2 linked regions of the Parasedimentitalea psychrophila genome follow. The protein of the gene in region 1 interacts with the protein of each later gene in a pairwise test. Links are inferred from orthologs where the notes say so. Each region holds a gene or a part of one and is shown on either strand. Other genes may lie near its edges. The genes, in order: dnaA and QPJ95_RS15560.

Evidence for each region.
Region 2: the proteins of dnaA (region 1) and QPJ95_RS15560 interact in binary tests that used the Escherichia coli proteins (3 or more experiments, as listed by UniProt). The link is inferred for Parasedimentitalea psychrophila from one-to-one orthologs.

The regions. Positions count from the first base shown.
Region 1 is NZ_CP127247.1:1,491,068-1,494,219, forward strand. Bases 179-3,006 are described here. They hold dnaA (chromosomal replication initiator protein DnaA), read right to left. Parts: upstream 2,385-3,006; coding sequence 972-2,384; downstream 179-971. Other genes in these bases: dnaN (DNA polymerase III subunit beta), read right to left, coding at 179-768; rpsT (30S ribosomal protein S20), read right to left, coding at 2,953-3,006. In the rest of the region: more of dnaN, read right to left, coding at 1-178; more of rpsT, read right to left, coding at 3,007-3,152. UniProt on the Escherichia coli protein: Plays an essential in the initiation and regulation of chromosomal replication. Binds in an ATP-dependent fashion to the origin of replication (oriC) to initiate formation of the DNA replication initiation complex once per cell cycle.
Region 2 is NZ_CP127247.1:3,189,029-3,192,191, forward strand. The notes cover bases 135-2,973. They hold QPJ95_RS15560 (replicative DNA helicase), read right to left. Parts: upstream 2,398-2,973; coding sequence 871-2,397; downstream 135-870. Other genes in these bases: alr (alanine racemase), read right to left, coding at 135-209; QPJ95_RS15555 (nuclear transport factor 2 family protein), read right to left, coding at 305-754; QPJ95_RS15565 (orotate phosphoribosyltransferase), read right to left, coding at 2,653-2,973. In the rest of the region: more of alr, read right to left, coding at 1-134; more of QPJ95_RS15565, read right to left, coding at 2,974-3,163. UniProt on the Escherichia coli protein: The main replicative DNA helicase, it participates in initiation and elongation during chromosome replication. Travels ahead of the DNA replisome, separating dsDNA into templates for DNA synthesis.

The sequences.
Region 1 (3,152 bases):
CTGTGGAATAACCCGGGTGTAATCGGGGAAGGTCCCATCGATCACTTTTGAGGTCAGCGTGATATCAGGCGTCGCAAAGCGCACTTTGGTCTCGCTTACCGACACCGCGATCTCCATCTCGTCATCATCCAGCAGCTTACGCAACTCGCCGACGGTTTTACGAGGAACAATGACGCCAGGCATATCCATCGCGCCGGCCGGCAGATCCGCATCGATGCGGGCCAGACGGTGACCATCGGTGGCCACACAGCGCAATGCCTTGCCATCCGCCCCATCCGCCGTGTGCATGTACACACCGTTCAGATAGTAACGGGTCTCCTCGGTCGAGATCGCAAACTTGGATTTATCAAACAACCGACGCAGCATGCCGGCAGGCGCGGTGAAATTGGACTGATATTCAGATGACGCCATCACCGGGAAATCCTCACGCGGCAGCGTCGCCAATGAGAAATTGGACCGTCCGGCCTCAACCGTCAACCGTCCGGTGGCCGCGTCAGCTGTCAGGGAAACCAAGGCCCCATCGGGCAGTTTGCGGACAATTTCATGCAGGGTGGTGGCTGACACTGTGGTGGCACCAGCGCGTTCTACCTGAGCAACCGCTTTGTCGACCACTTCGATATCCAGATCGGTGGCGCGGAATTGCACATGCTCCCCTTCGGCCTCGATCAAAACATTGGCGAGAATCGGGATGGTGTTGCGGCGCTCCACAACTGACTGGGCCTGTGACACTGCCTTCAGCAGGGCACCACGTTCGATACTGATCTTCATTCCCTCAATCCTCTTCGAATGGCCGGGAAGGGCAAACTAACGTTTTACCCAACCGGCACAAGGCTTTTCATGGATTTGTTCAGTGGAATGGCCACCCCGTCAAGGGGGCACACCATCGATGTCACCTCATTGCCGGGCAATCGTTGCCTTACCGCACGAAAAAACGGCCCCGGATCTCTCCGGGGCCGTCAAATCAAAGGATTTTATGCTTCCAGCGCGCGGCGCAGCATTTCGACGTCTTCAGCAATCTGACCATCCGTTTGCTTCAACTCCTCGATGCGCTTGACGCCGTGCATCACCGTGGTGTGATCCCGGCCGCCAAAACGGCGACCAATTTCCGGCAGCGACCGACTGGTCAGCTGCTTGGACAGATACATCGCCACCTGACGCGGACGGGCAAAGGAGCGCAGCCGCTTGGGGCCAATGATGTCAGACATGCGGATATTGTAGTAGTCGGAGACTTTGCGCTGGATCTCTTCAACGGTGATTTTTCGCTCCGAGGCGCGCAGCACGTCGGCCAGGCAATCCTGGGTCAGATCCATGTCAATCTCGCGCCCAACCAGCGAGGCAAAGGCGAACAGACGGGTCAAAGCGCCCTCCAGCACCCGCACATTGGTGGAAATGCGATGGGCCAGGAACTCCAGCACCCCATCGGCAATCTGAAGACCCGGATAAGAGGTGCCGTATTGCGTTACCTTGGTCTGCAGAATGCCAAGACGCAGCTCATAGTCGGTGGGATGAAGATCGACCACCAGACCACATTGCAGCCGCGACTTCACCCGGTCTTCCAGATCTTTGATCTCACCCGGGGCGCGGTCGGCTGAAATAATGATCTGCTTGTTCTGATCCACCAGCGCGTTGAAGGTGTGAAAGAACTCTTCCTGTGTCGATCCCTTGCCAGCGATAAACTGAACGTCATCCACCATCAGCACGTCAACTGACCGGAACAGGTGTTTGAAATCCATCATGCGACGTTCGCGCAGGGCCTGCACAAAGCGGTACATGAATTGTTCTGCCGACAGATACAGCACATTGAGGTCGGGCTTGCGGGCGATCAGCTCCCAGGCGATGGCATGCATCAGGTGGGTCTTACCAAGACCAACACCCCCATAGAGCACCAGCGGATTGAAGGTGACGGGACCACCCTCGGCAACCCGGCGCGCGGCGGCGTGGGCCAACTCGTTGGGCTTGCCAACGACAAAGCTGTCGAATGTGAAACGCGGATCAAGCGGCGCGGCCTGCAGTGTTTCCATTTTGGCCAGAGTCGCGCTGGCAGCACGCGGAGCAGAATTCTCCAGCTCGACGTTCCGATCGGCCAATTCCAGATAAGGCTCTTCGGCACGCTCAGGGGCGCGGGCCGGACGGACCGGCGAATTGGCAGCAACTTTGAATGACAAACGCTGCACCGGTTCACCGGACAGGCTGAATTCATGCAGAATCAAATCTGCAAAGTTTTGGCTAACGTAATTTCCCATGAAATTGGTTGGTACGTGGAATATAGCCACTCCGCCTTCCAATACATCAAACTCAAGTGGCTCAATCCACGTGGTATAATTGTTTTGGCCAATTGTCTTGAGCAACCGTTGTCTCAGTTGGCTCCATTTATCTTCTGTCATTCCGCGCCTCATACATCCCGAATTAATGGCTTTACCAGCCCAGCACTCGCCCTACAGTCTCAGCAAACGCCAATAAAACATAACTATCCCAGGCACAGGCCAGCATTAAACTGATCTACACCGTTCCCTACGGGACAGTTTCTTTGACATTCGCAAAGCAAAAACACCCATGTTTCCACATGGATTTAGTCAATTTTACGCACTTACAATGCGACAAGGCTGCCACCCGGAATCACCCGAGGCAGTTGCATTCAATCTGCGCTCAATAAATTAGAGTACGCATCCGAATTTTTAAGTCACGAAAGATTTCCTGATGCCCATCAGGAAAGTCGCGAGCAGCCTAGTCCCCCCAGCGAATGAATCGCTGTACTATTGGTAGCAACATAGCGCACCGGCCATCAATGAAACTCTGATGTTGACTCGGAGATTGTGGATAAAGAATCTCTCTGGCCCTTTGGACAGCTCAAAGAGCGTGACAAAAAAGCAAAGGCGCTGCAAATTGCAGCGCCTTTGACGTATAGTCATACTTGGTCCAGGAACCAAAACTCAGGGAATCACCCCTAGGGAATCAACCCAGCGATTTAACGCGGGCTGCTAGGCGCGAGACTTTACGCGATGCAGTGTTCTTGTGGTAAACGCCCTTGGTGACGCCGCGCATCAGTTCAGGCTGAGCCGCGCGCAGAGCTGCAGCGGCCACTTCCTTGTCGCCTGATTCGATGGCTTCTTCGACAGTACGCAGGAAGGTGCGGATGCGCGAACGACGGGCTT
Region 2 (3,163 bases), 1.7 Mb from region 1 along the record:
GCGCGGCGCAATGCGACGCCTTCTTCGGCGACGGCAACAAAGAAGTTGCGGGCGCCGGCCTTGGCCAGGGCCTGGCCCACACGGCCAGTATCCAAGCCATAGCCGTTGGCTTTGACCACGGCGGCGGTCTCGCCCGCGCTGAGGGCATCAAGGTTGCGCCAGTTGGTTGCCAGGGCATCCAGATTGATTGATAGTTTTGCTGTACTCATGATTTGTTCATGACATGCGCGGGGCAGGGGTCAAGGGGGGAATAGTCGCGGTAATCAGTTTGCAGGCTACAGTTGCCGGTCAGTGTGTCGCGCATTCATGTGCCCGTTGGCGGCCCTTCGTTGGGCTGTGGCATTGAATGCCACCAGATGCGCACGGTTGTGGCCAGACCCTGATCGTCAAGCTCGGCAACAAGGGTTCCGTCCAGCTCCATTCGGGGCAGAGGGTCACCAGGGCGGCGGTCGGGCAAACCGGTGCCGGTTGAGGCGGCCCAGATTTGAAACAGCTCTTCGCTGGTGACCTGATAGGTCACATTCCAATGGGCGACCCCGCCATCAGAGGATTCACCCAAGACCTTGTAAGACAGAGAAATACCGTCCTGTAGCAGAATACGTTGCCAATAGGCGGCCAGCTCCGAAGGGCCGGATTGCACTTGGAACGGGGTATTGTGGTAGCGGCCATCCGGGGTGAACAGGGCGGCAAAACCGGCTGGGTCTTTTGCTTCCCAGACCCGCTTATAGGCGGCCATAAAGGTGTGAATGCTCATTTTTGGAAATCCCCTGGAGTGCAATAGGCGCAGTTGTGCAGGGTCTTTCGCTGGCGTCAAGTCTTTGCCAGGCCGTGCGCCCTGACCATGATGCGGTCAAGGCGCACGGCGTGGGATCAGTATTCCTCTTCGCGCGGACCGTTCTGCCAGGTTTTGGCAAGGTTGCCAAAGCGGGTGAACTCAGCCACGAACGACAGATCAATAATGCCGATGGGGCCGTGGCGCTGTTTGCCAACGATGACTTCGGCACGGGCATGCAGCCGTTCCATCGCCTCTTTCCACTCTTCCATCTTGTCCAGCTCGTGATCGCCGGGCTTTTCACGTTCTTTGTAATATTCCTCGCGGTAGACAAACATCACCACGTCGGCATCCTGCTCGATCGAGCCGGATTCGCGAAGGTCAGACAGTTGTGGCCGTTTGTCTTCGCGGTTTTCCACCTGACGTGACAGCTGCGACAGGGCGATCACCGGGATCTGCAATTCCTTGGCGATGGCCTTCATCCCCATGGAGATTTCACCAATTTCGTTGACCCGGTTTTCAGCTGTACCACGGCAAAGCTGCAGGTAGTCGATCACCAGTAGATCCAGCCCGTGGGTGCGTTTCAGGCGACGGGCGCGGGCGGCCAATTGCGAGATCGGCAGGGCGGGCGTGTCATCAATGAACAGCGGGCAGCTTTCCAGCGTTTTGGCGGCCTCGACGAACTTGCGGAACTCGGCCTCGGTCATGTCACCTTGGCGGATCTTGTGTGACGAGATTTCCGAGGCTTCGGCCAAAATACGGCCCGCCAGCTGTTCGGCGCTCATCTCGAGGCTGAAAAAGCCAACCACGCCGCCATCAATGGCACCTTCGGTGCCGTCGGGCCGGATGCCGCGCTTATAGGCCTTGGCGACGTTATAGGCGATGTTGGTGGCCAGCGAGGTTTTGCCCATCGAGGGACGCCCCGCCAGGATCAGCAAATCCGATGGGTGCAAGCCGCCCAGCTGTTTGTCCAGATCGACCAGACCGGTGGAAATGCCGGCCATGCCGCCGCCACGCTGATAGGCTGCGTTGGTGACGTTGACCGCCTCGGTCACCGCTTTGAGGAAGGATTTGAAACCGCTTTCGGTCTGGCCTTGTTCCGCCAGTTTATACAGCGACTGTTCGGCTTCGACGATTTGCTCTCTGGGTTCGGACTCGACATCGACGCGACGGGCCTTGTCGGCAATATCCTGCCCCAGCCCGATCAGCTCGCGGCGGATCGCCAGATCATAGATCATCTGCGCATAGTCGCGCACCGCAAAAGCCGAGATCGAGGCGCCGGCCAGCTTGGCCAGATAGGCGGGGCCGCCCAGTTCCTTGAGCCCCTCATCTTCCTCCATGAAGGCCTTGAGCGTCACCGGCGAGGCCAGCGTGTTCTTGGAGATCCGCGCCGCGGCAATTTCATAGATGCGGGCGTGCACCGGATCGTAGAAATGTTCAGCGCTGATGATCGACGCAATGCGGTCAAAGACATCGTTGTTGGTCAGAATCGCTCCCAGAAGTTGCTGTTCGGCCTCCACCGAATGCGGCATCGGGCTTTCCGGCGCAGTCTCGGCGTTGGCGGGCAATTGATCGGGCATCAAGGCGGGCGGCTGATGGCCGTCGAATGGGGTCAGTTCGTTCATGTGTGCTCTCGTGGTCTGAGCTATAGTCAGTAGGCCGAAGGCCCGTCGGATGCGACATGTATGTTTTCTGTGGGCCCTATGGGGATAACTGCGCAGCCACTGGGGAAAACCCTGTGGATGTTTTGTGGACCAATTGTGAAACTCTACATGATGTGGGGGGAAACTCAACAACCGCGAATTGTTGAGGCGATTTTGTGGCAGATTTGCGAGTCGGGGGCGTTATCCACAGGGAGGCTGCCCCCGACTAGTTTGAGCTCAGGCGGATTTATGCGCGTCCTGCCAGGCACGGGGGGCTTTCAGGAAGGTCTCGACCTCGTCCAGTGTTTCGATGCTGAAAGACTGTTGCGCGCGGGCCTCGGCCAGAACGTCCCACCAGGTGCAGAGATAATGCAACTGAACCCCGTGATCGCCCAGTTTTTGGATCGTTTCGGGGAATATGTCATAGTAAAAGATCACCGCCGTATGGCCACAGGTGGCTCCGGTTTCGCGAATGGCATCGACAAAGGATAGTTTTGAGCCGCCGTCAGTGGTCATGTCTTCGACCAGCAGAACCCGTTCGCCTTCGCGCATCACGCCTTCGATGCGGGCATTCCGACCGTAGCCTTTGGGCTTTTTGCGCACATAGGTCATTGGCAGCGCCATACGTTCTGCCACCAGTGCAGCAAAGGGAATGCCCGCAGTTTCGCCACCGGCGATATTGTCGAAGGCCTCAAACCCGGCGTTGCGCATCACGGTGACAGTCATGAAATCCATCAGGGTGGCGCGG